Regions from separate parts of the Mesorhizobium sp. NZP2298 genome, predicted to be linked through region 2. Evidence: riboswitches for the same ligand, from Rfam matches in the RefSeq annotation. Region 2 holds a riboswitch; each other region holds the start of a gene.

Region 1 (10,447 bases), 1.7 Mb from region 2:
CTGGGCCGCTGCGAATGGCATGAACATCGCGTGCGTGGGACCTTCCTCTTCCGTTCGAAGAATCACTGATGCCTTCCGCGCCGGTCGAGAGCACACCATTGAGGCGGACGACCAAGCGCCATTTCTTGGATTGCTCCGCATGGTCGTGATTGGGCGTTCTGAAACAGATGCACGTTCACTCGCCGCACCTGCTTACGAACGGTGGCTCAAGAGCTTTAAATTCCTTTATGATCTCAATGGCATGCCGACTCCACCAAATCTGCCGCTGACCTTCGATGCAGCAATCGAGAAGGAATTGTGCGTAGTAGGAACGGCAGCATCTGCGGGACAAGCTCTTCTTGATCAGCTGGAAGCGGCAGGTGCAAACTACCTCCTTTGTCAACCGGCGTTTGGGAATCTGTCGTTAGATGCTTCCCTATATACCGCAACGGCGATTCAATCCGCAATTATGGCTCGAGTTGGCTAACCCCGGCTCGAACGTTCGCTCACCCAACAACGTGCCAAGCGGCATGCTGTCGCTAGCGACGACTAGGTGCGGGTTTCGGATGACCCATCAACCGGTTGGCACAGAGGCATGCGGCTTCCTCCTCAAAGCGGCGTGTTGTTCATAGGCGAAAGCGACCGTGTATGCCGCATTCTCACCCCTCGGATAGGGCCTTCATGTCCTAGCAGTAGACCCACGATTGCCTGCCAGACTTGATCGGAGCGTTGGATACGTTCGGCCGATCAGCTTATCGGCCCTCCTTCGATCCGGCAAGCGCATCGAAAACATGTTGCTTGGCTTGGCGCACGCTCGCTTCCAGCGACGCTCCAAGAGCAAGCGAGGCGGCGACTGCGCTGGCCATCATGCAACCCGTTCCGCGCATCCCTCGCGGCAAGCGGGGCGCCTCGAACCGAACTGCAGGTTGGTTCGGCTGCAAAAGCACGTCGACGCAACGGGTTCCTTGTGCATGGCCGCCCTTGACGAGTACGGCGGTCCTCACCGTCCTCGATAGCTCTTCAGCCTGACGACAAGCCCCTTCTTCGTCCGCGGCCGGTGACGAGCCGGTAAACGCAGCCAGCTCGACCAGGTTAGGCGTTACAAGCCGGCAGATCGGCATCAGATCGTGGCGCAGCATATTAATGGCATCGTCCGCCAGCAGATTGCGTCCCGAGGTAGAGGCCAGGACCGGGTCGAGTACCACAGGCACTTGGCGGTTGACCAAAACAGCGCCGACTGCCTCAACAGCCGCCGATGTCCCAATCATGCCTATCTTGACGGCCGCGACAGCGTTGGCAGCGAACGCGGCGCGCATCTGAGCGGCGACAAGCTCCGACGGCACAAGCTTGACGAGCTCGACAGCCGAGTGCGTCTGGACTGTCACGGCGGTGATGGCAAGACAACTGCGCAGCCCGAAGGCGGAAACCGTTTCTATATCGCGGGCAATTCCAGCTCCACCGCTGGAGTCCGACCCGCCAACGACAAGCACATGCGGTTCTCGCCTCAGCGCCATCGCTCCGTCTTTTCGATCCATTCTCGTGTGCGCCCTTCGGGATCGGCATTCAGCGTGATGTCGGTGACCACTGCCGCGCTGTCGGCGTCAGCCGCGAAAACTCCGTCGAGCCTGTCAGGGTTGAGACCGCCAATGGCGACCAATGGGATTGGCGTTACCCGATGCTTCCATTCTCTGATCCGTTCGAGTCCCTGCGGCGCCCATTTCATCTTCTTCAGGATGGTCGGGTAGATGGGCCCAAGCGCGATATAGTCAGGCTCGGCGGCCATCGCCGTTTCCAGTTCGATACCATCATGCGTGCTCAGTCCGAGCCTCACGCCAGCCGCCCGTATCCGCGAACGGTCCGCAGTTTGCATATCCTCCTGACCGAGATGAACGAAGTCGCAGCCTTCCTCGATGGCCAGTCGCCAGTAATCATTGATGATGAGCTGGCACCGGTATCGAGCGCACAAGGCCTTCGCTGTGCGGATCTCAGCGCGCAATCCGGCCTCGTCCATGGTCTTGATGCGAAGCTGCACCAGCTTGACGCCGAGCGGCACCAGCCGATCGATCCAGACTGCACTATCGACGATCAGATAGAAGGGATCGAGCTTCATGAAAAAACTGCCCTGCCGATCGTCGGTGTCGATGGCACGGCGACGTCGCGCGGTTCGAGCATTCCCGAACCGAAAGCCTCACGACCGGCCTCGACCGCCTTGCCGAACGTACGCGCCATGCCGACCGGATCGGCCGCCTTGGCGACCGCCGTGTTCAGGAGCACGGCGTCAAAGCCGAGTTCCATGACGGTCGCCGCGTGCGACGGCCGTCCGAGCCCTGCATCCACAATCAGCGGGACGCTTGGGAAATGTCTGCGCATCGAGCGCAGCGCCGGGATGTTGACCGGCCCAAGCGCCGAGCCGATCGGCGCGCACCATGGCATCAAGACCTTGCAGCCTGCCTCCAGCAGCCGCTCGGCGACGACAAGGTCGTCGGTGGTATAGGGGAATACCGCAAAGCCGTCCTCGCACAGGATGCGCGCAGCTTCGACCAGGCCGAACACATCAGGCTGCAGCGTGTCATGGTTGCCGATCACTTCGAGCTTGATCCAGTTCGTGCCGAAGACGTCGCGAGCCATTTTTGCGGTCGTGACCGCTTCCTTGACGGAGTGGCAGCCGGCGGTGTTGGGCAGGATTCTGACGCCCAGCGAGCGGATCAACGACCAGAATTTCTCGCCGGCCCTGCCACCTGCCATCTCACGGCGCAGCGAGACGGTCACCACCGACGTGCCCGATGCCTTGACCGCATCGGCAAGGATGGCCGGCGAAGGATGTTGAGCGGTGCCGAGAAGCAGACGCGACGGAAGCTCGGTTCCATAAAGCTCGAACATGGTCTAACCTCCCTGCATGGGTGAGAGGATTTCGATCCGGTCGCCGTCGCTCAACAGGAATTCCGCCCGGTTGGCTTTGTGCACGAGGTCGCTGTTGACGGCAGTGGCGAGCCAATCGCCCTCATAGTCGAGCGCGGTAAGCAGCTCCGCCAGCGTGGTGGCGGCAACCTCATGCGCTTCGCCGTTGACCATCAGTTTCATGAGCAAGTTCCTTGGTTCCGTCTTGATTGAAAACCAGGTCGGCAGCCTGGCGCGCCATGGCGGGGGCGAGGAGAAAACCGTGGCGATAGAGCCCATTGATCGCGACGGTGTCCCCGCTCGTTTCGACGCGGGGCAGGTTGTCGGGAAAGGCCGGACGAACGCCGACACCGGTTTCAACGATCTCGGCCTCGCCAAAGGCCGGATGGAGGGCATAGGCGGCACCCAGCAGCTCCATCATGGAACGCACCGTGACCGACCCGGCTGACTGGCTCTCAATCATCGTCGCGCCGATCATGAAATGGTGATCGGTGCGCGGCACCGCATAAAGCGGAAAGCGCGGATGCAGCAGCCTGACCGGGCGCGACAGCGAGACATCAGGCGTGCGCAGGATCAGCATCTCGCCGCGAACGCCGCGCAGCCTGTCATCGGCTGCTGCCAATCCCGTGCAGTCGATCTGACGATCGAAACCGGAAACATGCCCGGCGTCGGCACCAAAGTGAAATTCGACACCCATGGCCGCGAGCTTGCCTTGAAGTGCCGCCATCGCCTGGCGCGGGTCGAGATGAGCCTCATCGGGAAACAGCAATCCGCGCCGGAAGCGGCCGGCGAGGGCGGGCTCCAGGATCGCAATTTCGTCTTCATCGACAAGCCGATGCCCCGACGTGCGACTGGCAAACCGGTCGAGCTCGCCGGCATCACGCGGCGCGGCCACGACCAGCGTTCCGGCCCGTGTCACCTGACCCGGCAGTACCGCATCCCACCAGTCGGCGGCGTCGCGCCCGAGATCCAGAACCGGCTGCTCGGCGCTTTCACGCTCGCACCATGGCGCCAGCATGCCGCCGGCGAACCACGACGCATTGCCACCGAGGCCATGCCGGGTCTCGACGACGGTCACCGCCGCGCCGCGAGCGGCGAGTTCGAAGGCTGCGGTGAGACCGGCGACGCCGGCCCCTTGGACCAGCACCCTCATGATGGCTCATGCGCCTCCGACATCAGCGGTGCGCCGGCCTCGTCCGCCGGCACATAGAGATCGCCGCCCTCGCGATATTTCGCCGCCATCGCAGCCATCCCTTCCTTCTGCGCCTCGGCGCGGATGTCGTGGGAAATCCGCATGGAGCAGAATTTCGGCCCGCACATCGAGCAGAAATGCGCCAGCTTGTGCGCCTCCTTGGGCAATGTCTGATCGTGGAAGGACCGTGCGGTTTCCGGATCGAGCGACAGGTTGAACTGGTCCTCCCAGCGGAACTCGAATCTGGCCCGCGACAGCGCGTCGTCGCGGATCTTCGCCGCCGGATGGCCTTTCGCCAGGTCGGCGGCATGGGCGGCGATCTTGTAGGTGATCACACCAATCTTGACGTCGTTGCGATCGGGAAGGCCGAGATGCTCCTTGGGCGTGACGTAGCAGAGCATGGCCGTGCCGAACCAGCCGATCATCGCCGCTCCGATGCCGGAGGTGATGTGGTCGTAGCCGGGCGCGATGTCGGTCGTCAGCGGCCCCAGCGTATAGAACGGCGCCTCGCCACAGACGGCGAGCTGCTTGTCCATGTTTTCTTTGATCTTGTGCATCGGCACGTGGCCGGGGCCCTCGATCATCACCTGGCAATCCTTCGCCCAGGCGATCTTCGTCAGCTCGCCGAGCGTTTCCAGCTCGGCGAATTGTGCTGCGTCATTGGCGTCGGCGATCGAGCCGGGACGAAGACCGTCGCCGAGCGAGAAGGACACGTCATAGGCGCGGCAGATGTCGCAGATCTCTGCGAAATGCTCGTATAGAAAGCTTTCGCGGTGATGGTGCAGGCACCATTTGGCCATGATAGAGCCGCCGCGCGAGACGATGCCAGTGACCCGGTCGACGGTCAGCGGGATGTAGTGCAGCCGCACGCCCGCATGGATGGTGAAATAGTCGACGCCCTGTTCGGCCTGTTCGATCAGCGTGTCACGATAGACCTCCCAGGTCAGGTCCTCGGCGATGCCGCCGACCTTCTCGAGCGCCTGGTAAAGCGGCACCGTGCCGATCGGCACCGGCGAGTTGCGCACGATCCAGTCGCGGATGTTGTGGATGTTGCGGCCGGTCGACAGGTCCATCACCGTATCGGCGCCCCAGCGAATCGCCCACACCATCTTTTCCACTTCTTCGGCCATCGAAGAGGTGACGGCGGAGTTGCCGATATTGGCGTTGATCTTCACCAGGAAATTGCGGCCGATGATCATCGGCTCGCTCTCGGGATGATTGATGTTGGCGGGAATGATGGCGCGCCCGCGCGCCACCTCGTCGCGCACGAATTCGGGCGTGACGAAGTCGGGGATCGCCGCACCGAAGGCTTCGCCGTCGCGCTCAAGCTTGCCGCGTAGAATCGCGCGGCCGAGATTCTCGCGGATGGCGACGAACTCCATTTCGGGCGTGATGATGCCGGCGCGCGCATAGGCAAGCTGGGTCACCGCCTTGCCCTGCTTGGCCTTGAGCGGCCGGTTGCGAATGGGAAATTCCGGCGTCAGGCGCTCGCCTGCGGCGAATCCATTGTCCTCGGGCCGGACATGGCGGCCGTCATAGGCTTCGACATCGCCACGCGTCGTAATCCATTCGTGGCGAAGCCGGGCGAGGCCTTTGTCGATGCTGGTTTCGACAGTCGAGTCCGTATAGGGGCCGGACGGATCATAGACGATGACGGGCGGCTCGCCGGCCGTTGGATGGACGGAGATTTCGCGCATCGGCACCCTGATCTGCGGGTGGAGGACGCCGGATTTGTGGATTTTCCGCGAGGCGGGCAGTGGTCCCGTCGACACGGCGGGGGTGAGGGCATTCATCGTGAGGCTCCTTTGCTCATGCATTGGAGACCCAGTTCTGTGCCGGAAGGATGAAAAGACGCTTTGGTCGGCCTGCTCGAAACAGGACGCCGGGCGTGGACTCCCGCAAAGCGCTTGCACCGTCCCTACGCCAGTATGAACTGGATCAGGTTCAACGGGTCACTGCGCCGCGAAAGCCAGCAGTATCTCAGCCCCTTGCCGGGACTCCCCTGGTGAATGCGTCGAATTGAATGGGCCGGCGCTATTTTGTCAAGCGCATTCGTCCCGCAGCGGTGATCGACGACCAAACAAACCCAGCGGAAAAGCATGGTAGTATCGAGAGCGAGTCACGCTCCAGAGGAGCGGTGAAGCGCCCCCAATAAGGCGAGCCCTCATGCGGATTCGGTGCCTTTTCCAGCACGGTATTTTCGGGGCTTTCCGGAACGACGCTGCTGCCACCCAGTTGGGTGAGATTGCTATAGATGTCTGTCTTGCTCGTCGTCGGCAATCCTTCCGCTTCGGCTAGACGCCCCGTTTGTTCCCCCAGAGCAGAACATGAAGCTGCGGCAGTACACGCGCCTCGAACCACCTGTCACGGGTCACCTTTTCAACCAGCCATTCCATGCGCCTCATCACACCGGCCATGTCGATGAACGCGTCTTCGTCGCCGGGACGCGGCGGCGTGTGATTGCCGGGCTGCAGATAGACGGGTAATTGGGGGTAGCGCGCCGCGGCGTCTTTGGCATAGGCATAGTCATCATCGTCGAAGACAACGAGCTTGAGCGCCATCTGCGGCTTATCCTGCGCCGCCTCTAAGCAGGCGTCGAACGCGGCCCAATCTGTCGTCATTTCGCTTGAGGGCGGCTTGGGGCTTAGTACCAGCACGTCGAGATCCGCGAACCATTGCTTAGACACCGAGCCTTGGGTTTCCAATGCAAAACGGTAGCCCTCACCATGCCCGCGGTCGATCAACTGGCCAAGCGGCTGGATGGCCGGATTGCCGCCCGACAGCGATACCATCACGGGCTGACCGCCGGAAAGCGCAATGACCTTTTGCCAAACCGCGTCGGGAGACATCATCTCCCAATCATGGCGGAAGCGACGGTCCACCGCATGCAGGCTGTCGCACCAGGAACAGCGATAATCGCACCCGCCGGTTCTTACGAACACCGTCGGCAAGCCGATCAGCACGCCTTCGCCCTGAATGGTCGGCCCAAAAATCTCGCTCACCCGGATTCCGGGATGCAACGCGCAAGTCATGGTCGGTATTCCGCCCAGGTTTTCGGCGTCTCGCTCACCCGCACGGCGGAGGTTTCGGGTAGCCGCATCTTGCACCAGTGGTAGAAGTGCCTGGCCAGACATTCCGCTGTGGCATGGTCATGCCCCAGCACGTCGTTAAGATGCCGATGGTCGAACGTCCCATCGATGTAGTGCTTGAACGCCGCCAGATCTTGGTAGTCGCGCACAAAGCCGTGTTCGTCCAGTTCGCCACCTGAAAGCTCCACGACGACGATGTAGTTGTGGCCGTGCAGGCGTGCGCACTGATGATCGGATGGCAAGGAGGTGAGCTGATGCGAGGCCGAGAAGTGGAACTCTTTGGTAATGCGGAACATCACGCGCTCGTTGTCTGGATAGCGTGGAGCCAGAAGTCTGCATCCTCATAATCTGTCGGGTCGGTGATGCCGGCCAGATCGAATGCTTCGCGCCGTTCGACGCATGTCCCGCAGCGACCGCAATGACGTGCACCGCCCTTGTAGCAGGACCACGTCGCCTCGAACGGTGTGGCGTACTTTGCCCCCTCGCTGACGATGTCGGCCTTCGACATATTCACATACGGAGCGTACAGGCGGATATCGGCGTAGCCTGCGAGGGCATGGTTCTGCATCGTCTGAAAGGCGTCGATAAAAGCGGGCCGGCAATCTGGATAGATGAAATGATCTCCGCCGTGGACGGCAGTGGCCACCGCATCGGCCTGCTGCGCGGCGGCAACCCCGAAGGCGATGGCCAGCATGATGGCGTTCCTATTCGGCACCACCGTGATCCTCATGGAGTCTTCGGCATAGTGCCCGTCGGGCACGTCCACGTTATCAGTCAGCGCCGAGCCGCTCAGGTTCCGGCCGACATCGCGGATATCGACGATCTGGTGCGGAACACCCAGCCGCTTGGCGCACATAGCGGCAAAGCCGAGTTCCTTTTTGTGCCTCTGGCCGTAATCGAACGAAAGCAGGCCAATGAGTTTCTGCTCGGTCGCCACCTTGTGAGCGAGCGAAACAGAGTCCAATCCGCCGGAGCAGATGACGAGGGCATTCATGGTTTGAATCCTTGTTTTGACCGGGTAAGGCTGCGACCGGAGATTTCTCTGCGTTCCCACTACTTCACGGAGTCGGTTTTGTGAATGGGGTGCACGCGATTGAGCCCACGTACCTTGTTGTCAGCGTCCCAGGATGACTTTGCACGCGACTTGTCGCGTATCTTCGACCGCTGGGGTGCTGACGCCGGCACTGCGTATATAGGCGTATAGACGATGCAGAAATCACTGCCGTGGCCCAGCAGCATTCCCGACACACCTTCGGCTTGTCCGGTTTGCCCCAGAACATGACGTCCCGAGTTTCGGCGACAACGCAAGGGTCGACCGGCAGTCCAGTGAAAGGCTTCTGCCTCGTGCTTTGCCGTTTTCTGGTCTGCGCATAGATCGCCTCGAGCCGCCGCGCCTCGTCATTGGTCAGAGCTGGGAATTCCTTTCCGAGGGCGCGGCTCGATAGGGGCCACCATTCTGGTTAAGGAAACGGAAGAGCAGATCGATCAGCCGCTCGGGCATGTCGATAAAGGCATTCACCTATTGCCGGAATTGATCGTAGCGCTGCAGAAAAGCTGTTTCGCCAGGAAGGTACCGTTCGATCGTCCGCCGAGCGCAGGCATAAAGAAATTCGGCGTGCGGGGTTGAATCGAAGTATCGGTAGAAATCCCCGGTGTCATTCAGCACCCGGACGTTGAATTGCGGCGTCGGTTCCCATTCGACCAATGGCAGAAGGCGCTTCGAATTGCTCTCCAGCACGCGCCTGTACTCGTCGATCTGGTCCAGGATCGCGGCCGAGACGGGAAACACCACTCCCGGCGATTGAAGCGGTGCATGGCAAGGACGTGGTGGATCAGGTAGCGGTGAATGCGGCCGTTTCCGTCCTCGAACGGATGGATGTAGACAAAGCCGAAGGCGAAGATTGCGGCGGCGACGACTGCATCAAGGTTTTGCGCTGGGCCTTGATCGAACGCAATTCCAGAAACAACTTTCTGAAGGGCGTCGCAAGGCAAGACATTGTCGGCGCTGATCGTCGCCCCAACTGATCCAAGCATCGGTTCCTGCTTGGGTCCAGCGCCCTAGGCGACGCCATGGTCGGCGAGCGCTCTGGCTGACCTTAATCCATTACCCAAGAATCACAGGGTTCCATTGCGCTGATCGAGACGGCTTTCTAGCCCTATCCATGCCATGGATGCGTTCCATCCAAACAACCAACTTTACGGACCTGCCATGATGCTGCATAGCGAAATACCGGCAGGCACCGATCGATCACTCCACTTCCTTGATCATTAGATGAGCGCGCCAAAAGATTCCATTAGAAGGAGAACTGTGGATGCCCCTGTGCCAGTGGATGCCCTGCTGTTCGGCGGAACTCTGAGGGGTCCTTACGCCACACCGTGTTGTAGAGACCGCATACCTGAACAGCAGGTGCCTGAGAACGATGGCGCTTGCAGTAGAAAGTACTAGCCCATTGCAACATTACCCCACCCTGCCTGTCCACTAGCAAAGCGAAATCATGAAATTCGGGTCAAGCGGCGTTCGAGGTTTGGCTTCGGAATTGGTCGGCAAGGCCAGCGGACTTTATACCGAAGCTTTCGCTTGGCGTTTGATTTCCAGCCGGGTTCAGCCGAATAGTTCAGTCTTCATAGGCCGCGACCTACGTGACAGCAGTCAGGCGATAGCCAACAATTGCATGGCGGCGTTGGCCGCAAATGGTTTCCAGCCGATCGATTGCGGCACCATACCCACGCCTGCCCTGGCACTATATGCATGCAAACATGGCGCGGCGGCTCTTATGGTCACCGGGTCGCACATTCCAGCCGATCGCAATGGCATCAAATTCTATGGCCCGAATGGTGAAATCAGCAAGGCGGATGAGGCCGCGATTACGCGCTTTGTAGCCGAAAGATCAATTGCGTATTGCTTACCAACGGCTTGTCTGGGAACGACGTGGCCTATGCACCGTGAAGAAGCGATCGCCTCTTATCGAGAGCGCGCCCATGACATGCTGGAGCCGGGCTCACTTTCCGGCATGAGACTTGGTGTCTATCAGCACAGTTCGGTCGCGGCGGAACTGTTGGTACAGGTTCTTCGATCGCTCGGTGCCAGCGTGGTCGCCGTCGGGAAAACCGGGACCTTCGTACCTGTCGATACCGAAGCCGTGGACGCAGCAACAATCGCAAAATTGAAGAAGTGGGTCCGCGAATTCGGTCTCGATGCCATCGTGTCGACCGATGCGGACGCTGATCGGCCACTCATCGCTGATGAAAATGGCGATCTTCTTCGCGGCGACCTGGTTGGGCTTGCAAC
Region 2 (10,447 bases):
AACACCGCTTCCTGGGCGATCTTGGAGGCAAGCCGCAGGTCATGCGTCGCCATCACCATGGTCGTGCCTTCGCTGGCGAGCTTGCCAAGCACATCGACCACCTCTTGCGCCAATTCAGGATCAAGCGCTGATGTCGGCTCATCGCACAGCAGCACCTTCGGTGATGGCGCCAGAGCACGGGCAATCGCCACGCGCTGCTGCTGGCCACCCGACAGCGTCGCCGGCCAGGCGTCGGCCTTGTGCGCCATCCCGACCTTTTCCAGCAAGGCGAGCGCCCGCTCGCGGGCCTTCTCGGGCGACCATTTCAACACCGTGACCAAGCCTTCCATGACATTCTCGATCGCGGTGCGATGCGGGAACAACTGGAAATTTTGGAACACCATGCCGGTCTGCAGGCGCAACCGCCTGATGTCGCTCGCCGGCACCTTGACGCCCGGACGGAACTCGAGCGTCTCGTCACCTATGCGCACCGTGCCCGAAGTCGGGATTTCCAGCAGGTTGATGCAACGCAACAGCGTGCTCTTGCCGCCGCCCGAAGGGCCGACCAGCGCGGTGACGCTGCCTTCCGCAATGGCGACGGTCACGCCCTTCAGCACCAGATTGTCGCCGAAGCGCTTTTCGATATTGGTGAGGCCGATCATGAGCGCGCCTCCAGGAAGCCGCCATAGCGATTGAGCCGCTCCTCCAGCCGCGTCTGCAGTGCCGATAGCACCGAGCTCATCGCCAGATAGAGGATCGCCGCCTCGACATAAAGGATCAGCGGCTCATAGCTCGTGGCGACGATGCGCTGCGCCGCCTGGAACATCTCCGGCACGGTGATGGCGGCGGCCAGCGATGTGTCCTTGACCAGTGAGATGAAGGTGTTGGAAAGCGGCGGCACCGCGACGCGACCGGCTTGCGGCAGGATGGTGCGGCGCATCGCCTGGCTCCAGGTCATGCCGATCGAATAGGCGGCTTCCCACTGGCCTTTCGGCACGGAGCCGATTGCCGCGCGGATGATCTCCGACGTGTAGGCGCCGATATTGAGTGTGAAGCCGATCAACGCTGCCGTGAAGGCGTCGAGCAGGATGCCGACCGACGGCAGGCCGTAGAAGATCAGGAACAGCTGCACCAGGAGCGGCGTGCCGCGGAAGATCCAGACATAGAAGCGCACGACCGCAACCAGCGGCTTTGGTCCGAACAACCGGCCAAGCGCTGCGCCGAGACCAACCGTCAGGCCAAGCACGAACGACAACAGCGTCAACGGCACGGTGAAGATGAGAGCGGCCCAGAGCAGCGAAGGCAGCGACTCCAGCATCAGTTGCAGCCAGTGCGGCACGAAAGACCCCCAGAATGATCGCGGCGGCGTTATCGAAATACGAATGCAGGCGCCATATCACGACAAAAGCGGCGGGCCGTCAAAAACGGCTCGCCGCTGGGCATGTTGCAAGGCCGAAAACCGGCCTCGACAATCAACTATTTCGACACGTCCTGGCCGAAATAGGTGTCGGCGATCTTCTTGTAGGTGCCGTCGGCCTTGATGTCGGCCAGCGCCTTGTTGATGGCCGCGACCAGCTCCGGATCGCCCTTGCGCACGATGACGCCGGAATAATCGGCGTTTTCTTCCTGCGCGGCGATCTTCACATTGGCGTCGGGCTTGTGCTTCTTGAAGTCGAGGAACGACAGGCTGTCATTGATCGTGGCGTCGGCACGGCCGGTCAGCAGAAGCTGGATCGACTGGTCGAAGCCATCGGTGCCGACCAGCTCGGCGCCGTTGCTCTCGGCCAGCTTGCCGAAATTCGAGGTCAGCGACTGCGCCGACTTCTTGCCCTTGAGGTCGGCGAAAGTCTTGATGTCGGTGTTGTCGCCGCGCACGATCAGCACCGCCTTGGAGGCGATGTAGGGATCGGAGAAATCATACTTGGCCTTGCGCGCGTCGGTGATGCCGACTTCGTTGATGACGGCGTCATAGCGGCTGACGTCGAGACCGGCGATCAGCCCATCCCACTTGCCTTCGAGGAACTCGACCTTGACACCCAGCTTGTCGGCGATCGCCTTGGCGATCTCGACGTCGAAGCCAACCAGCGCGCCCGAAGCGTCATGATAGGTGAAGGGGGCGTAGGTGCCTTCCGTGCCGACCTTGATGACGCCGGCCTGCTTGATCTGATCGAGATTGGCGCCCGCATGGCCTGAAGTGACCGCCAGGGCCTGCAGCGTTCCGGCGACGATAAGCGACTTGAGCCATTTCATCTTTTTGTGATCCCGTCCTTGGCCTGAAATCCGGCCTGTTGTGTGGGTTGGAAAATGACAGATGCAGACAGAAAGAATAAGGAACAAAATTTCAAAAACAAAGAATCTCCGAAACCTCATGCTCAAAAGGGGATTTTTTGCAGGAACCAAGGCTTCCTGGTGACGGTTTAAAAATCGCCTCGGCAGCGTCACTCCCCCGCCCGCGCGGGCGGAACCTTTCTCGCGCATGGCAGTTTTGGCTGTTCTAGGGCGCGACGCCGCGATTTCAACCGGTGCCCTGCCAAGTTCGCAAGTCGTATCGCCTGAACCAGGGAGCGCCTCATGATGGAAGACACGGCAGGACGGATCATGGTCCGCGCGGCGATGAAGGCCCCCTATCTCGAGCGGGATGAGGAACATCGGCTGGCCTTGCTCTGGAAGGAAGACAGCGACCAGAACGCGTTGCACTGCATCACCGTCGCCCACATGCGGCTGGTCATTTCCATGGCCTCGAAATTCCGCCACTACGGCCTGCCGCTCGGCGACCTGATCCAGGAAGGCCATGTCGGCCTGCTCGAGGCCGCCGCCCGCTTCGAGCCGGAACGCGAAGTGCGGTTTTCGACCTATGCGACGTGGTGGATCCGCGCCTCGATGCAGGACTACATCCTGCGCAACTGGTCGATCGTGCGCGGCGGCACCAGCTCGGCGCAAAAGGCCTTGTTCTTCAACCTGCGGCGCCTGCGCGCCCGGCTGGCGAACGGCGCGGAGCCACTCTCCAACACAACTCTCTACCGCGAAGTTTCGGTTGCACTTGGCGTTTCCGAGGCTGATGTGGCGATGATGGATTCGCGGCTGTCGGCACCCGACTCCTCGCTCAACATGCCGCTAGCCGACGATTCGGGCGGCACCGAGCGCATGGACTTCCTGGTGTCGGAGGATCCGCTGCCCGACGAGATCGTTGGCGACAAGATCGACGTCGCGCGCCGCTCGCTCTGGCTGCGAGAGGCACTGCGCGCGCTCAACGCACGCGAACTGAGGATCATCGAGGAGCGCCGGCTGAACGACGAGGGCGCCACGCTCGAGGCGCTTGGCGAGACGCTTGGCATTTCCAAGGAACGCGTCCGCCAGATCGAGGCGCGCGCCATGGAAAAGCTCAAGGTCGCGCTGGTGAAGCAGAATCCGGAGTTTCTGGCGACAGCCGCCTGATCCCGCGCGACCGGCTTATTTGTCGGTGACGATCTTGACCTTGTCGCCGGCCGAAACCGCGGCCCCCGGCGACAGCGCATTGAGCACCCGGAACAGGTCGAGCTTGCGGTCGACGCCGACCATCTGCGCGGCGAGCGTGCCCATGGTCTGGCCCGGCTGCACGGTGAGCACGCGGATATGCAGCGGTTTCAAGGCTGCCTTCTCCGCGGCGCTCAGGATACGGAACGAGCCGCTGACCGAGCGCGCGACAGAATCCAGCGAGGTGCTGGCCGAGGGTGCCGCGGTCAGCAGCCGGTAGACCTGGCCGCCGGCGCGGATCACCGCGATGTCGAACTGCCAGCCTTCGGCGCCGGCATGCGCGGTCGCCGCCTCGTTGCCGTTGATGGTTTCCTGCTTGACCGTGCTGTCGTCGAGGCCAGCCACCCAGCCGCTTCTGATATAGTCGGTCAAGGCGCGGTTCTTGTCGATCGAAACGCCGTCGAAGCGGATCGCGATGTCGCCCGGTCCGGTCGCCGTCACCGCTGCCGCCGAATTGTCGATGATGAAGCCGTCCGGTACCGTGAACGACACGCCAAGCCCCGGATGCAGGAAGGTCTCGCCGCGAACATAGCCTTCCTCCGGCGTATCGCCGTAGAGCAGGCCGTCGATGCCGGCGAGGAAGGAATCGCGGTCGCGCGTGCCGACGCCGGGTGCGCCGAACTGGCGGGCATGGCGCTGCGCCAGGTCGATGCGCTGCGGCGTGTTGGGATGCGTGGCCAGGAAGTCGAGGCTGGCATCGGTGGCACCGCTGATCGACCGGAAATCGGTATAGGCCGACATCGACTGCAGGAAGCGGCCGGCGGCATAGGGATCGTAGCCGGCTTCGCCGATCGACTTGATGCCGATGGCGTCGGCCTCCAGCTCCTGGTTACGCGAGAACTGAGCAAGCCTGAGCTTGCCACGGATCAGTGCCGCCTTGGCGGTCGGGCTGTCACCCAGCACATCCGAGACCACCTTGGTCGCCAGGCCTTCCTCGGCCTCGAGCTGCTGGCGCTGCAGGCCGTGATTGGCGGTGACGTGACCCATCTCATGCGCGATGACGGCGGCGAGCTCGGACGAATCATTGGCCAGCGCCAGCAGCCCGCGCGTGATGTAGAGATAGCCGCCCGGCAGCGCGAAGGCGTTGACGTTGGGCGAGTTGAGGATGGTGATGCGGTAGGTCTGGGTCGGGTTCGCCGACACAACGGTCAGATTGCCGACCACCTTGGCGACCATGCGCTCGAGCTTGGGATCGGAATACTCGCCGCCATAGGTGGCCAGAATGCGCGGATGCTGCGCCTTGGCGAGTTCCGCGAGTTTGTTGTTGGCGGCGACATTGTCGACCGTGATCGGCTTGTCGGACGGCTGGAAGCCGGATTCCTGGACTTCCGGAGGCGTGAACATCTGGCAGCTTGCAAGCGCCACGGCAAAGCCGGCCAGCGCCACAAAGCGCGCCAGCGGATTCATTCGCAGCTTGTCAACGCCGATCGCCAGAACGGCTTCCTTTCAGGTCCCGGCGCATGATCACGAAAATCGGGGGCGATCTTCGGAACCTGTCATGCGCAAAAACAAACTTCTACAGCATCCGCCACGCGTCCCTCCGGACGTGTGGCGGATGCTGTAGGCAAATCACGGCTTGTGCCGGACAAGTAGGGCGGACCTAGCCACACTACTTCTGCCATGGCAAGCAAGCGCCCCATCGCCTGATGCCGGTTTGACCGTAAATTATGTCCGCTTCCGGGCAATATCTCGTGATACGGCATTCCCGGCACTGGCACCGATATAGCGCCGAAAGGCGTCGGGACCAGCCCCGGCAAAGAAATCGCCCGCGCTGCCGGTGGCCGCCACAATGCCATTGTCCAGAAACACCACATTCTGGCCGATGCGACGGGCGTCCTCCGGCTGGTGCGTGACGAACAGCACCGTCATGCCGCGCTCCGCATGCACACCGGCGACCAGATCGAGCATGTCGTCGCGCAAGGCCGGCCCGAGCGAAGCGAAGGGCTCGTCTAGCAAAAGCACTGGGCGATCGCGCACCAGCACGCGGGCCAGGGCAACACGCTGGCGCTCGCCGCCGGAGAGTTCGCGCGGCAAGCGTTTTTCCTTGCCGCCAAGACCTGTGCGGGCAAGCGCCCCGGCGATATCGGCGCGGTCCGCTTCGGTCAGCCGCAGCGACGGCGAGCGACCCAGCCCGACATTCTGCTCGACGGAAAGATGGGCGAAAAGGTTGTTTTCCTGGAACACCATCGACACTGGCCGTTCGGCCGGTGGCGCGGCGCCGACATCGGCCCCGCCGATCAGCACGCGGCCGGACAACGGCGTCTCGAACCCGGCGATGAGGTTGAGCAGCGTCGACTTGCCCGAACCACTCGGCCCCATGATGGCGGTGATTTCCGCTGCGGCGAACGCGACATCGAAGGCGAGCGGGGCCTCGCCATAGCTGAACGAAACCTTGTCTAGCCACACCGGAACGCCCTTCCTGTCCATTGCCCCATCAGACATTGCCGACCTTTTCCCTGCCGAGCCAATCCGCGGCCAGCACCAATGCGAGGCAGACGAAGCCAAGCAACAGCGCCAGGCCGGCGGCGTCCTCGGTGCGGTAGCTGCCCATGCGCGCCAGGAGAAGGTAGGGCAAGGTCTGCACGGAATCACTGCCGAACAGCGCGATCACGCCGAGATCGCCGAGCGAAAGTGCCATGGCGAAAGCAAAAGCGGTGGCGAGCGGACGCCGCAGTGATGGCCAGTCGACCAGCCGCAGCCTCGCCCAGCCGGCAATGCCGAGCTGCGCGCAGAGCCGTTCGTGACGCTCGCTCGCCGCGTCATAGGCGGGGCGGACGGCGCGCAGCGCGAACGGCATCGCCATGACGGCATTGACGGTGACAACCATCACCGGGGCAATGGCGAAGACATCGCCGGCACGGCGCAGCAACAGGAACCAGCCGGCGCCGATGACGATGGGTGGCACGACCAGTACAAACCCCGCCCCAGTGTCGGTTGCATGCTCAAGCAATGTCCTTGGCCCGGCGCGGCGGCTCAGCGCCAGCGCTCGCCGCGCCATGGTGAGCGCCAGCGACAGCATCACCGAAAGCAGCGCCGACAGGAAAGCGAGCACCGCGCTGGTCAGTGTCGCTTGCCGGACCGTGGCCTCGCCTGCCAGCCGGCTGAGATCGGCGCCCAAACCGGCGACCACGGTCGCGGCCATCGGCCCGACAACGAACAGCAGTGCCAACACGATGAGCACGGCGTTGAGCGACGCCTCCGTCCCGTTGATGGAGAGATAGCGGCGCGGCGCGACGGGCAGGTTGGTGTCGCCGACGACATTTCCGCCAAGTCGAGTCAGCGCCAGCACCACGACAAAGGTCAGGGCGATCTGCAGCAATGTCAGGGCGACCGCGCGCGCGGGATCGAAATCGAAGCGCAGCGCCTGATAGATGCCGACCTCCAGCGTCGTCGCGGCCGGCCCACCGCCAAGTGTCAGCACGATGGTGAAGGAGGTGATGCAGAGCATGAAGACCAGCCCGGCGACGCCGGGCAGAGCGGCGCGCAGCGTCGGCCATTCGATCAGCCGGAACGCCGGCCGCGCACCCATGCCGAGCTGGCTCGCCAGCCGCCACTGGTCGGCGGGAATGGTCTGCAGCGCCTCGAGCAACAGTCGCACACTAAGCGGTAGATTGAAGAAGACATGGGCAACGAGAATGCCGGACAGGCCGTAAATACCAGGCCAGCCTCGGCCGCCAATCGCGCTGAACAGCCCGGCGAGGTAGCCGGCGCGACCGTAGAGCGCCAGGATGCCGAGCGCCGCGACGATCGCCGGCAGCGCCAGTGGCACGGCAAAGAGCTGCAGGATGAAGGCGCGGCCGAAGAAGCGCGGATGCCGCGACAGGGCGCGTGCAACGAAGAGTGCCGGGATAACCGAAAGCAGCGTCGAAAGGATTGCCTGCCAGAGCGTGAAGCGGACAACGCGCAAGAGGTAAAAATCGAAGGCTGCCCATGCGCCCGAGAAGTCATGAGCGCCTTCAACGAGCAGGCCGGCAAACGCTCCGCCGATCAGCAATGTGATCGCGACGAGTGCGGCAATGCCGGCCGTGATGCGGGAGTCAGCGCGCTGCACGCTGGACCACCAAGAAGGCCTCTAGCGAGCGTCGCGTTCCTTCGCGCCCCCCTCTGTCCTGCCGGACAACTCCCTCACGAGGGGGGAGTTTGGCAGTTTCCGCGCCCCGCTCATACCCGCTGCGTCGGCGATTGGCGAAATCACCGATGGCATCCGATCTCCCCCCTTGTGGGGGAGATGTCCGGCAGGACAGAGGGGGGCGCCGTAGAGCAATCATCTTTCGATCATACGGCCAATCTACTTGCTCATCACCGCCAGCCATTCATCGACCCAGGCCTTGCGGTTGGCCGCGACCTCCTCCGGGCTGAACAGCAAGGTCTTGGTCGGCTTGACAAGCTTGTCGAAGGCCGGGTTGAGCGGCTTGTCGGTCTTGCCGGCCGGGAACATCCAGTTGGTCTCGGGGATGGCGTCCTGGAATTTCGGTCCGGTCATGAAGGCGATGAACTTTGCCGCCAGCGGGTTCTTGGCTCCGGTCGTGGTGATGCCGGCGACCTCGATCTGCAGGTATTCGCCCTCTTCAAAGGAAGCCGCCTGGTAGCGCTGCGTATTCTCGGCGACCATGTGATAGGCCGGCGACGTCGTGTAGGACAGCACCATCGGCGCTTCGCCCTTGGTGAACAGGCCATAGGCCTCGCTCCAGCCGGGCGTCACGGTCAGCACCTTGGCCTTGAGCTTGGCCCAGGCCTCCGGCGCCTTGTCGCCATAGACCGACTTCACCCACAACAACAGGCCCAGGCCCGGCGTCGAGGTGCGCGGATCCTGGATGACGATCTTGTCGTCGGCGCTGCCTTCGACCAGGTCCTTCAGGCTCTTGGGCGGGCTCTTCAGCTTCTCGGTATCGTAGACGACAGCGAAATACCCGTAGTCGAATGGAACGAAAGTATCGTCGCTCCAGCCGCCCGGCACGTTGACGTCGCTCACCGCGCCGTGCGGCGCGAACAACCCGCTGGCCTTGGCATCGGCGGTTAGATTGGTGTCGAGGCCGAGCACGATATCGGCCTTGGTCGACGCGCCTTCGAGCTTGACGCGGTTGAGCAGCGCCACGCCATCGGCAACCGAGACGAACTCGACATCGCAGCCGCATTCGGCCTCGAATTCCTTCTTCACCACGGGACCTGGACCCCAGTCGGCGGTAAAGCTTTCATAGGTGTAGACGGTGAGCTTGTCCTTGGCCAAGGCCGGCCCCGACAACGCAACAACCACGGCTGAGACTAGAGAGTATAAGAGCGTGCGCATCGGCGCCTCCTTCGTTCGCGTGACAAGGAATTGAGGCGTCGGACCGTCCGAAACGTCTAATCCCTCCGCCGGTACAAACCGGATCAGGTTCAGCGGGTTGGCGAGACTGCCTCTCAGCCGGTCCGCGAAAGATCGCGTCCGGCACCCCGTTAGAGCGTTTCGACACATAGGCCCGGCCGAGGAACCGCGCAAGTGGGAGTTTGCCGCCTTCCGTTTCCGCTGCCAGGCTGGTACAGGCCACCAGATATGAGCACATTCACCATCCTGCTTGGCGGCGATCTCATCCGCACGCCCCGGCTCGACCGCCAGATCGAGGGCTCGCGCGTGATCGCCGCCGATGCCGGTATCGGACATGCCAGGCTGCTCGGCCTTGTACCGGAACTGTGGGTGGGTGATTTCGATTCAGTGCCGGCCGATCTGCCGGACGACCTCGCCGCGGTGCCTCGCCAGACCTTCCCGGCGGAAAAAGACAAGACCGATGGCGAACTTGCCATCGCCGCCGCACTCGAGCGCGGAGCGACCCGCCTTGTGCTGGCGGGCGCGTTCGGCGGCAAGCGTGCCGACCATGCCTTTCTGCATCTGGCGCTCGCCCTGCGCCTGGCCGAGGCCGGAACCGAGGTGCTGCTGACCAGCGGCGCCCAGGAAGGCGTGCCCCTGCTGTTGGGAAAGGCCGGCTTCGACTATACCGACGGCACGCTGTTTTCGATCCTCGGCTTTTCGGAACTTGCCGGCCTGACCGTCACTGGAGCCAAATGGCCGCTGAACCAGGTCGAGGTGGCCTTCGGCTCATCACTGACCATCTCCAACGAGGTCAAGTTAGATGAAACCGGAGGGCGCCTCGACATCGCGCTCGGCCATGGCCGCGCGCTGCTGCTCGCCCATCCCTATCCTTTGCCCGAAAGCTGACATGGCCCCGCCTCTTCTCAATCTCGATGGGATAAAACTGACCTTCGGCGGCACGCCGCTGCTCGACGGCGCCGCCTTGACCGCTTCGGCCGGCGACAAGATCGCGCTGGTCGGCCGCAATGGCTCCGGCAAGTCGACGCTGCTGAAGATCGCCGCCGGCCTGATCGAGCCGCAGGACGGCGAAGTCTTCCGCCAACCTTCCGCGACCGTCCGCTATCTGCCGCAGATGCCCGACATGGAAGGTTTCGCCACCGTGCGCGCCTATGTCGAGGCGGGGCTCGGGCCCGCCGACGATCCGTACCGCGCCTCCTATCTGATGGAGCATCTTGGCTTGTCGGGCGAAGAGCGGCCGGGCGATCTCTCAGGTGGCGAGGCCAGGCGCGCCGCCCTGGCCCGCGTCATGGCGCCGGAACCCGACATTCTGCTGCTTGACGAGCCGACCAACCATCTTGACCTGTCGGTCATCGAATGGCTCGAAGAAGAGCTCGTCCGCACCTCTTCGGCGCTCATCGTCATCTCGCACGACCGCCGCTTTCTCGAACGCGTGTCGCGCGCCACTGTCTGGCTCGACCGTGGCCAGACCCGCAGGCTGGACAAGGGTTTCGGCCATTTCGAGGAATGGCGCGATCTCATCCTGGAGGAGGAAGAGCGCGAGCAACACAAGCTTGGCCGCCAGATCGTGCGCGAGGAGCATTGGCTGCGCTATGGCGTGACGGCGCGGCGCAAGCGCAACATGCGCCGCCTCGGCGAGCTGCAGACCAT
Region 3 (10,447 bases), 1.9 Mb from region 2:
CGGCCGACCAGATACCAGTGCTCCTCCTCGACCGCCTTCTGGGTGGCGACCTGCGTCCAGGCCGTGGCGACCGACAGCGGCACGAGCAGCGCCGCTTCAAGGGCCGGCGCCAGCCAGCGAGGGCCGAATGAAAGATCGTTTATGACCAGAAGCTGCAGGCAGATGATGACAAGGACAGCCGCGCGCGCCAGCCAGAAATCGAACGCGCGGTGGTGGATGACGGCATGCTGGTGACGCATCGAGTATCCGGAAGGTTCAGACAGGATCAGATATGCGGGTTGTTCTGTCGGGGAGGGCAACGGAGCGCTGAAATTCCTGCTCAATCTTGGTCTTGCAATGGCCTGCAAGTATACTTTTTCGTAAGCTTTTACGTTGGGGCTGTTCGGCAAACCGGTCGGTGTGATTTAAGCGCCGCATGACGGGAATTGACGACTCCATAGATGGTTGGCTGCCGGCCGGGTTGCCTGTCGCGGGCATCGACCGTTCGTCGGTCTGGTCCGGCCTGCTTCGTCATCCCTGGTATTTGCTGGCGCTCTTGTGCCTGGTGCAGATCGTGTGCTGGACGGTGGTGCCGGCGCTGATCGACCCCGCGCCGCCTGGCGATGTCGTGGAAGGTTTCATGTGGGGCCGCGAATGGATGCTGTTGACCTACAAGCATCCGCAGCTTCCCGGCTGGCTGCTTGAAACCAGCCATCTTCTGACCGGATCGTTCCGCTGGCCGCAATATCTGCTCGCCCAACTGACGATTTCATCGACCTTCGTCCTGGTCTATCTGCTGGCCCGCGACATGCTCGGCCAAACCCGCGCGCTGGCCGCCGTGCTCTTGATGCCGTCGGTTTATTTCTTCGGCTGGCCGACCCCGCAATTCAATCATGACTATGCGCAGATGCCGTTCTGGGCGGCCATATGCTGGCTGCTTTGGCGCGCCGGCCGCGGCGGTGGGCCCGGCTGGTGGCTGGCGCTTGGACTGGTGTCGGGCGTCGGACTCTATGCCAAGTTCTCCACCGGCCTGCTGCTTGCATTCGGCGCTCTCTGGCTGTTGTCCGACGCACGCGCGCGCAGCCGGCTTGCGACGCCTTGGCCATGGCTCGGCCTCGCCGTTTTTCTGGCTGTCGCCGCGCCGCTGGCCATTGAACTCTACCGCATCGATTTCCTGCCGCTGACCTATTTCGCCGACCGCGACGCCTGGGTGACTGAACACCGTGCGCGCCTGTATTACATCGGTGTCCAGATGGCCGGGCTCTCCGGCTTTCTCCTGGTGCTGTCGATATCAGGGCTGCTGCGGCGCTCGCCTGCCCCCGAAGCGTCCGTCGAACGCGGCATTCTGGTCTATCTCGTATGGATGGGGCTCGGCCCGGCGGTCCTGATCATGCTGGCCTCGTTGTTCACCGGCACCGGTGAATCCTGGGGTGCGCCGATGTACAATCTTGTCGGCGTCGTGGTGCTCGCCTTCCTCGGCCACCGGCTCGGCGCCTTCGAGATGCGAAGGCTGGCGATCTGCGCATTCACCTGCATCGTCACCATGTCGGCCGCCTATGCGGCGATCCGCTGGACGGACTGCAATGTGCGAGGACGCATGGATGCCGTCTGCTGGCCGGCGCAGCCGATCTCGGACGAGGCCGAGGCGGTCTGGCACGCGGCGGTGCCCGGCCGGCTCGACGTTGTCGGCGGCGACACCAATCTGGCCATGCTGGCTGGCCTCAATGCCTATGACAAGCCGTCGATCTTCACCGACCTCAATATGCGGTTCGCGCCGTGGATCACCAGGCAGCGGCTGCGCGACCACGGCATGCTGATGGTCTGGTCGGGGCGTGGTGTGCCGCTGTCGCTGCGGGCATGGCTGGGTAACATCCCGGTCAAGACCGTTCTTTTCAACTGGTCGCGCAAGGCGCCGCCCGTGCCAATCAATTTTGCCGCTATTCCGCCTGGCACGCGCTATCTGCCGCTTGCCGTGGACAGCCGAACCCGGCATCCGCACAGCTGAAGCCTGTCGCGCGGCCCGATCCCGTTCCCGCATCGTGATATTTCGTTCGTGCATGGTCACACGCCCTTGTAGGCGCCGCGTTCACTTCCAGTCGGCTGGACGAAGCCGCCGACAATGCCCATTTATGGGAAATCCAATTTGTTGTTGTGCAATTCAGGTCGGAAACGGCTACCGTTTCTTCTGAATTGCTTTCTTGAGGAGACGTGACATGGCGACTTCGACCGAACGCGCAGTGCTTGCCGGTGGCTGTTTCTGGGGCATGCAGGATCTGATACGGCGCTATCCTGGCGTCATCTCCACTCGTGTCGGCTATAGCGGCGGCGACGTACCCAACGCCACTTACCGCAATCACGGCACCCATGCCGAAGCCATCGAGATCAATTTCGATCCAGCCGTGATCAGCTATCGCACACTGTTGGAGCGCTTTTTCCAGATCCACGATCCGACGACGCGCAACCGTCAGGGCAACGATGTCGGGATGAGCTACCGCTCCGCGATCTACTATACCAGCGACGAGCAAAAGCGCGTCGCCGAAGACACCATTGAAGACGTCGATGCCTCCGGTCTGTGGCCCGGCAAGGTCGTTACCGAAGTCGCGCCGGCCGGTGCCTTCTGGGAGGCCGAGCCCGAGCATCAGGATTATCTGGAGAAATACCCCAACGGCTATACCTGCCATTTCGTCAGGCCAGGCTGGAAGCTGCCTGTTCGTGAGAAGGCCGTCTCATAGGTTTACGGATAGGCTTTCGCGCGGCATGGGGCTATAATTGCTTTGCCGATTGCCGCGCGACCAGCCATCGCATGGCGATTGACGGGAGGTGGCATCTACCGAAATTGCGCGGGCTGATCTGACGGGGGTGAGCATGAAGAAGATCTATCGGAAGCCAGTCCTGGTGAAAAAGGGCCGGCTTTCAGACGTCACCGCCTTGATACCGCCTTCGCAAATCAAGGCCACCTGATCGACAGCCTTCATTGGCAGGTGCGGTCGCCCGCCCCGAAAAGGCCAGGCTCGACCGCCGTTTGAATGAGGTGATCGGCTTGACAGGCGCTTTGAGAGGGTGCCGCTTTTGAGCCCGCGGACCGGGCAAGACCGGCTTTCGGCCGTGTTCATACTCGACGTCAACCCCTATACCGGGCCGCTGCTGGCAGGGTGGCTTGAAGCAGGCCATCGCATCGGTGCGATTGTTGTGCCGGGGTTGCGTCGGCGCCCAAAACACTTCAGCATCAGCAATTTACGCCGAAGACTGAAACGCAGATTGCTGCTCAGGCGCTATGTCGGCGACACGCCGGTAAGGCTGATCGAATTTGCGCGACCTTATGATTGGGACACGCTCGGCAAGCAATTGTCGCCGGTCAGGGCCGCTGTGTTGATCTGCTATGCTTTCCCCACATTGGTCCCACAGCAATTGCTGAACATCTTTCCCAAGGGCGGGCTCAATCTTCACCCGGCGCTGCTGCCCAACTATCGGGGCCCGCATCCTCTCCATCGCCTGGCGGTGGACGGCCAGCATGCCGTTCATGGCGGTGTGACGCTGCATAAGATGTCCGCCGCCTTCGACGACGGCGACATCCTTGGGCAGGTGTCGTTTTCGGAAACAGACTGGACGTCGCGGCGGGCCCTGATCGACGGCTTGGCAAGCGCGATGCGCACGCTGGTGAGCGAGGTGGCGCCAGCCTACTGCAAAGGCAGCCTTTGGGGAAAACCGCAGCCGACCGGCGATTTCATCTGGGCGCGGCTTAAATCGGCCCACACGATGATCTCGCCGGCCATGTCGATCGAGCATGTCGCTCGGTTGTGGCATGTGCTGGGCAATATTCCAGGGATCTATCTGGATGTCGCCGGCCGCAAGGTCAGGCTGGCGTTCCAGATCGGACGGCTAGGCCCGCCGACCGGACAAGTGCCGGTCGCACGATGGGGGACTGTGGAGTTCGATCTTGCCGATGGCAGGGTCCGGTATCTCACCTATGGCCGCCTGGTCAAACGGCTCTTGAAAATGCGCGCCGCTTTCGCGCGGCCTCAAGTCAGCAGCCGTGTTCTGAAATAGCGTTTCCAGCGAGAAACGACTGGAGCAGGGACTTGCTGAAGCGTCGGCCATTGAGCTCGCTGAACGCGGAGAGTCGCGGCGCTTGCGCTCCGCGACCCTCCCTGGCTGCGATCGAAATTATTTGCCGCAGTTGTTGTCGTTCACCGTAGGTGCGGTTGCGTTGCCGTTGGCATCGCTCTGCGCGCCCTGGGGATTGGTCGGGCAGTTCTTATCCGCATTGGAATTCATGTCGCCCGGGGCGGTGGTGGTGCTGTTGGTCGCCGCCGGATCGACCGGATTGGGTGACGCCGGCGTGCTGGGGTCCACGGTGATCGACTGGCCGCTGCCACCCGACCCGTCCGTGCCGTTTGCGCTATTGCTTTGCGCTATCGCTGATGTGGCAAGGGCAACGGTGAACGCCGAAGCTGCGAGGATTTTCATGAACATGGTTCTGTCTCCATTTCTGTGAACTCGTCGCGTTGCGACTGGTGGTCAACCTCGCGGCGTGGCGAAGGTTCCCGATAAAATTCGCACGGAGAGGACCCTCCGGCGTCCATCTTGTGATCAGATCTGGTGCAGTGTTTTTGGGCCAGTGCGCTGAAAAAACGGCTTCCCCTTCAGCTCGAATGGTGCTTTAACGCGTCCATCCACAGGGGTGCTCCGTACGGTCGGGGCTGAGACGGGGGCGGCAAGCCCACAGACCCTAGAAGCTGATCTGGGTAATACCAGCGGAGCGAGGCGGGCGATGTTTTCAGGCGCACAGATTTCCTTATATCCCATGGCCGACGATTTCGTTGGCGTCATCCTTGGTGCGCTCGGCGCGCTCGATCCTTACCGGGACAGGCTCAGGATCGAGACCGACGACATCTCGACCTTGCTGGTCGGGCCGCCCGAAGTGCTGTTCCCGGCGCTGCGGGATCTGTTCGTGGCGGCGGCGCGGAGCGGCAAGCATTGCGTGCTGTCGGCGGCCATTTCGCGCGGCTGCCCGGGCGAGCCGGACGATCCGATCTGCCGCTCCGACGCGTTTGGCGGACCTGTGGGGTCGCTCGGCCCACGCAAGGAAGCCGCCATCACCGCGGTGCGCAATGCTGCTGCCACCGGCCAGCCGGCGGCGGCGCAATTCTCGCTCTATGTGATGGGCACGGGCGACCACATGGACGAGATCTATGGCTGCATCGATTTCCTCAAGCAGTCCGGCGTCTACGATCGTTCCAAGAACTTCTGCACCAAACTGCGCGGCGACACGGGCGCGATCTTTTCGGCACTGAACGAAGCCTTCTGCCGCTTCGGGCCGGGCGCCGGCCACGTAACCCTCGACATCACGGTTTCGGCCAACAGCCCGTCGGCTGTCTAAGCCGGCGCGCTTCCGCGCGACCCCGTCAAAGGTTATGCCCGTGGTCTCATCATCAGTGCCGCGCCCGCTCGCGGATTCCCTTGCCAAGGCGATACCCGCCGTCATCTCGGTCGGGTTGCTGCTTGTGGCGTGGGAGCTCTATGCTACCTATTCCGGTATCAAGCCGACGATCTTGCCCGCGCCGTCACGCGTCTTCGAACAGGCGATGCTCAATCGCGGGGCACTGGTCGACAACGCTATCCCCACCACCCGCGCCACGCTGATCGGCTTTGCCTGTTCCCTCAGTGCCGCCTTTCTGCTGTCCATGCTGGTCGATTTCTTCCAGCCGCTGCGGCGCGCTCTGTTTCCTGTCTTCATCATCAGCCAGACCTTGCCGCTGGTGGCGATCGCGCCGTTGGTGGTGCTGTGGTTCGGCTTTGGGCTGACCCCGAAGATCATGCTGGTCGCGCTGGTCACCTTCTTTCCCATGCTGGTGGCTCTGGTGCAGGGCTACGAGGCGACCGAGGCCGAGATCGGCCAGATGCTGCGCGCCATGGGGGCAGGGCGCTGGCGCGTCTTCGTGCTGGCGCGGCTGCCTTCGGCGCTGCCCTATTTCTTCGCGGGCCTGCGGATCTCCATCACCTATGCGGTGGTCGGCGCCATCTTCGCCGAATATGCGGGTGCGGCGAAGGGGCTGGGCATCTACATGCTCAACGCCAAGAACAATTTCCGCCCCGACCTGGTGCTGGCCGCCGTCGGTGTCAGCGCCGCGCTGACACTTGTCCTGTTCGGGCTGACGGCGCTCGTGCAGCGCTTTGCCATGTCTTGGGAACGGGCCGACCGGCAGCCGGCGGGGAAGGGGGCGCAGAGATGAGCCGGCTCGAATTGCGGCATGTGCGCAAGGCATTCGGGGGGCTCGACGTCCTCGCCGACATTTCGCTCAGCGTCGGCGCCGGCGAATTCGTTTCCATCCTTGGGCCTTCGGGTGCCGGCAAGTCGACGCTGTTCCAGCTCCTGACGGGTGCCGAGCACGGCGAAGGCGACATGTTGTTCGACGGCGTGCCGCTCGACGATCATGGCAGGCATTTTGCTTTCATGCCGCAGCGTGACGCGCTGATGCCGTGGCGGCGCATCATCGACAACACGACGCTCGGGCTGGAAGTGCAAGGCACCAGGCGCAAGGTGGCGCGGGCTCGCGTCGCGCCGCTGTTTGCCGAGTTCGGGCTTGCCGGCTTCGAGCGGCATTTTCCGGCACAGCTTTCGGGCGGCATGCGCCAGCGCGCGGCGCTTTTGCGCACGGTGGTGCAGGAGCGCGACATGCTTTTGCTCGACGAGCCGTTCGGCGCGCTCGACGCGCTGACCCGCGCGGCCATGCAGCGCTGGCTCGAGCAGATGTGGCGGCATCATCGCTGGACGGCATTGCTGATCACGCACGATGTGCGCGAGGCCGTGTTCCTGTCCGACCGCATCTATGTGCTGTCGGCGCGCCCGGCCCGTGTGCTGCGGGAAATCAGGGTGCCACTACCGCGCCCGCGCGATCCGATCGGCGCTGCCGCGCAACAGGCCAGCGCACTCGAGGCCGAGATCCTCGACATTTTGCTCAACCCTCAACCATCCAAAGGACATGACCATGACTGACTTGACGCGCCGGCGGGCATTGCTGCTCACCCTTGCCAGTGGTCTTCCGCTGGTCGCGGGATCGAGCCGCTCCTTCGCGGCAACGCAAAAAGTCTCTGTCGCACTGGACTGGACCGTCAACACCAACCACATCGGGCTGTTCGTCGCCCGTGACAAGGGATTTTACCGCGAGGCCGGTCTCGAGGTCGATATCCTGCCCTACAGCGACACCGGCGCCGGCACGCTGGTCGCCAACCGCGTTGCCGATTTCGGCATCAACGGCACCATCAGCCTCTTCACCCAGAGGACCGCCAGTGCCGACCTGAAAGCGGTCTATGCGGTGGTGCAGGCCGAAACCGGCCGGGTGGTCTTCAATGCGACGCGCGGCGAGATCAAAAGCCCGAGGGACCTCGACGGCCTGATCTATGGCGGTTTCGGTAGCGCCTGGGAAAATGCGCTGATCTCGACCATCATCCGCCATGACGGCGGCAAGGGCAACTTCGAGACGGTGACGCTCGGCACCTCCGCCTATGAGGCGCTGGCCAATGGCTCGGTCGACTTCACGCTGGAGGTCGAGACCTGGGAAGGCGTCGAGGCCGAACTCAAAGGCGTCAAGCAGCGCAGTTTCGTTTATGCCGACTACGGCGTCCCCGACGAGCACACGACGCTGATCTCGTCGAGCGAAGCGTATCTCCGAGCAAACCCGGCATTGGCATCGGCCTTCGTCCAGGCAACGCGGCGCGGCTATCAGTTCACCGTCGATCATCCAGAAGAAGCCTCCGCGCTGCTGATCGCGGCCAACAAGGATGCCCTGACCAATCCGTCATTGATCGAGGCGTCGCTGAAAGCGCTGATCGACGGACACTATCTGCGCGCGGAAAACGGTGCCATCGGCACGTTAGACCCCGCCAAGATGGACGCGATCGGGGGCTATCTCTTCACTGCGGGCATTTTGCGCGACGCCGATGGCAAGGTTCTGACGCAACGTCCGGATTTCGCCAGGTATTTCGCAAATTCATATCTGGGTTGAGGCTGGATGCGCGTCAGCCGGTGGCGCTCGGTGCGCTACGTCGGCTTGGCGTCGGGGCGCGTCTTTCTCCGGCCTTCGGGTCTATCCCGTCAATCCCGATTCAATCTTGCCGGTTAACCGCACGGCAATGGTTGCATGCAATGGTCCCGCCGAGGGATCATCGGGGTGTTTGCCTTGTTCACGTCAAAAAGTGAAACGCTTTCAAGCGCCAGCCGGGACGGGATCTTGTCCGACGTGCGCAAGCGCGAGATCCTTGCCGACCTGCGCGAAGGCTTCTTTCGCGCCTGTGCCCTGGCATGCGCGGGGCTGTTCGTCTATCGCGGCCTCTATCAGGTCGTGGAGGATCCGACCCGGCTCAACGCCGCCTTGATGGCGATTTCCGAGATACTCACCTTCACCTGGCTGCTTCTGTCGCGGCGTCCGGTGACGCGTGACTGGAATCCGCTTACGGTCATCGTCTCCGTCAGCGCCAGTTTCGGGGTTGCATTGATCAGCCTTGAACCAGGCACGGCGCTCATTCCAGTCTATATGGCCGCGCCGTTGCAGTTCGCGGCGCTGCTATTCGTCATCTGGGGCAAGATATCGCTGGGCCGTTCCTTTGCCATCCTGCCCGGCAACCGTGGCGTGATGACAGGCGGCGCCTACCGTATCGTGCGGCACCCGATCTATGCCGGCTACCTTGCCGGCCACGTGCTCTACCTGCTGTCGGCCTTTTCCTTCCACAATCTCGCGGTCTATGCGGTCATCACCTATTTGCAACTGTATCGCATCCTGCGCGAGGAGGCCCTGCTTGCGGCCGAGCCGGAATATCGCGCTTACATGGAACGGGTGCACTACAGGCTGTTCCACCGGATATTCTGAGAGCAGGACTGTCGATGAAGAGGGGCCGATCCTGTCAGGCTTGGGGATGGCCGGCAGCGCTTGCCCGGAGCGGTTCCTCGTTTCTGTCCTGATCGCTGAGTGATGTCCGATCTCCCGGTTTGCGCCAAGCGGAGATCAGCAATGGCGGGAGTGACGCTTCCATGGAAAATCGTTTTATCTCTAGATAAGACACTATATCGATACACATGTATTTTTTATTCATTTTATAATTTATGATTTTTTCATTTAACAACTAATCATCCTCGCAAGTATGAGATGATTTGAAACCTGATCTCCCCTGTCACGTAGTTGAATCTGCAATCGGCTGTATGCCGACTGCCTTAGCGCAACGACAACAGGAGAGTGTTATGGCTTTTACCTTCAAGACAGTCGCCAGTGTGTTGGCCGGTAGTGCAATAGTCGTCGTTCTTTCCTTGCCAGCGAATGCGGCAGGGTTGGGTGTCGGCGCCTCGGTGGGCGGTAGCGGTGGCGTCAATGCCGGTGTCGGCGCGTCCGTCGGCGGCAGTGGTGGTGTCAACGCCGGCGCCGGAGCTTCGGTTGGCGGGAGCGGTGGCGTCAATGCTGGCGCCGGTGCCAATGTCGGCGGATCGAACGGCGTCAACGCCGGATTGGGGGCCTCGGCCGGTGGAAGCAACGGCATCAATGCCGGGGCCAGTGCGAGTGTCGGCGGCACGGGTGGCGTTACTGCCGGGCTCGGCGCCAATGTCGGCGGCACGAGCGGCGTCGGCGTTGGCATCGGCGGAACCAATCCGACAACTGCGTCCAACCCAAGCAATCCGTCGAACGCGAGCCTCCCGGGTGTCGTGGCCGAGATGTCCGGCAGCAAGGTCGCGCGCATGAAGAAGCGCTGCGTCGATGTGCTCAGCAGCGAAGGCACCTATGACCGCGATCTGCGTCAGCTCTGCCTGCTGATCGCCCGTCGTTGAGGCAAAGAGCGCCAGGGAGGGAAGTGCGAAACCAGCCGTGAGGCTTGACTGCACTCTCCTGGCCTCCGGCCGGTCGGAAGCCCGCCACTCAGGCGGGCTTCCTGCGTGTCGAGCGCTTTCAATTTCCACCGGCACTTTATTGCCCGAGATTTCATTCGCCGGCGAAAATTATCTCCGAGCGGATGCCGTGCCACAATCGCGCGGAACGGTAGAGCTGCTCGAACGTTCTCGTCTTCGAAACATCGCATGCAGCGATGTTAAAACCGGCGTGGCAGCGCCTACAGGAGCGGGAAAGCCATGAGCTTAGGCACCATACTCATCATCATCCTTGTCATCGCGCTGCTTGGCGGTTTCAGCGGGCTCGGGGGCGGGCCGTTCTATGGAACTGGCTACTATGGTGGCGGCGGGCTCGGGCTTGTGCTGCTGATCATTATCGTCCTTGTCGTGCTAGGGCGGATCTAGAGGCCCGCAAGGCTTCGGATAATCGCGATCTCGTGACCACGTTCAGGTCGGAGCGCACCGGATTGTGATGAAAGCAAGCCGGCTTGTGATCCCAGATTTTTCGCGACTCTCGTATTGTGAATTCGGTCCACACCCCCCGTGGAAACAAGAGGAGAGGGTCCCACCCCTTCATCCTCCTCCAAGGCCCGCCCC

Evidence for each region. A riboswitch is a leader RNA that binds a small molecule or an ion and turns the genes downstream of it on or off. The one in region 2 is predicted to bind thiamine pyrophosphate.
Region 1: it holds a riboswitch for thiamine pyrophosphate, as region 2 does, so the genes downstream of both, thiC (phosphomethylpyrimidine synthase ThiC) here and thiB (thiamine ABC transporter substrate binding subunit) in region 2, are expected to answer to the same signal.
Region 3: it holds a riboswitch for thiamine pyrophosphate, as region 2 does, so the genes downstream of both, EB231_RS16170 (YkoF family thiamine/hydroxymethylpyrimidine-binding protein) here and thiB (thiamine ABC transporter substrate binding subunit) in region 2, are expected to answer to the same signal.

Annotation. Positions count from the first base shown of each region.
Region 1 is NZ_CP033365.1:7,038,976-7,049,422, reverse strand. Features, by position in the region: gene EB231_RS33445 (LLM class flavin-dependent oxidoreductase) at 1-466, shown strand, start outside; gene EB231_RS33440 (hydroxymethylpyrimidine/phosphomethylpyrimidine kinase) at 732-1,493, opposite strand; gene EB231_RS33435 (thiamine phosphate synthase) at 1,484-2,089, opposite strand; gene EB231_RS33430 (thiazole synthase) at 2,086-2,859, opposite strand; gene thiS (sulfur carrier protein ThiS) at 2,863-3,060, opposite strand; gene thiO (glycine oxidase ThiO) at 3,029-4,030, opposite strand; gene thiC (phosphomethylpyrimidine synthase ThiC) at 4,027-5,862, opposite strand; TPP riboswitch at 5,967-6,083, opposite strand; gene queE (7-carboxy-7-deazaguanine synthase QueE) at 6,364-7,101, opposite strand; gene queD (6-carboxytetrahydropterin synthase QueD) at 7,098-7,454, opposite strand; gene queC (7-cyano-7-deazaguanine synthase QueC) at 7,454-8,152, opposite strand; gene EB231_RS35680 (Fic family protein) at 8,818-9,060, opposite strand; gene EB231_RS35675 (hypothetical protein) at 8,968-9,183, shown strand; gene EB231_RS33390 (phosphomannomutase) at 9,654-10,447, shown strand, end outside.
Region 2 is NZ_CP033365.1:1,401,998-1,412,444, reverse strand. Features, by position in the region: gene EB231_RS06810 (amino acid ABC transporter ATP-binding protein) at 1-641, opposite strand, end outside; gene EB231_RS06805 (amino acid ABC transporter permease) at 638-1,318, opposite strand; gene EB231_RS06800 (amino acid ABC transporter substrate-binding protein) at 1,456-2,229, opposite strand; gene EB231_RS06795 (RNA polymerase factor sigma-32) at 2,551-3,414, shown strand; gene EB231_RS06790 (M48 family metalloprotease) at 3,430-4,899, opposite strand; gene thiQ (thiamine ABC transporter ATP-binding protein) at 5,158-5,934, opposite strand; gene thiP (thiamine/thiamine pyrophosphate ABC transporter permease) at 5,927-7,543, opposite strand; gene thiB (thiamine ABC transporter substrate binding subunit) at 7,781-8,779, opposite strand; TPP riboswitch at 8,823-8,938, opposite strand; gene EB231_RS06770 (thiamine diphosphokinase) at 9,026-9,685, shown strand; gene EB231_RS06765 (ABC-F family ATP-binding cassette domain-containing protein) at 9,687-10,447, shown strand, end outside.
Region 3 is NZ_CP033365.1:3,321,812-3,332,258, forward strand. Features, by position in the region: gene EB231_RS16145 (hypothetical protein) at 1-239, opposite strand, end outside; gene EB231_RS16150 (glycosyltransferase family 39 protein) at 416-1,984, shown strand; gene msrA (peptide-methionine (S)-S-oxide reductase MsrA) at 2,193-2,711, shown strand; gene EB231_RS16160 (formyltransferase family protein) at 3,238-4,026, shown strand; gene EB231_RS16165 (hypothetical protein) at 4,144-4,452, opposite strand; TPP riboswitch at 4,647-4,760, shown strand; gene EB231_RS16170 (YkoF family thiamine/hydroxymethylpyrimidine-binding protein) at 4,751-5,359, shown strand; gene EB231_RS16175 (ABC transporter permease) at 5,394-6,212, shown strand; gene EB231_RS16180 (ABC transporter ATP-binding protein) at 6,209-6,976, shown strand; gene EB231_RS16185 (ABC transporter substrate-binding protein) at 6,969-7,985, shown strand; gene EB231_RS16190 (methyltransferase family protein) at 8,220-8,846, shown strand; gene EB231_RS16195 (hypothetical protein) at 9,215-9,793, shown strand; gene EB231_RS16200 (DUF3309 family protein) at 10,091-10,255, shown strand.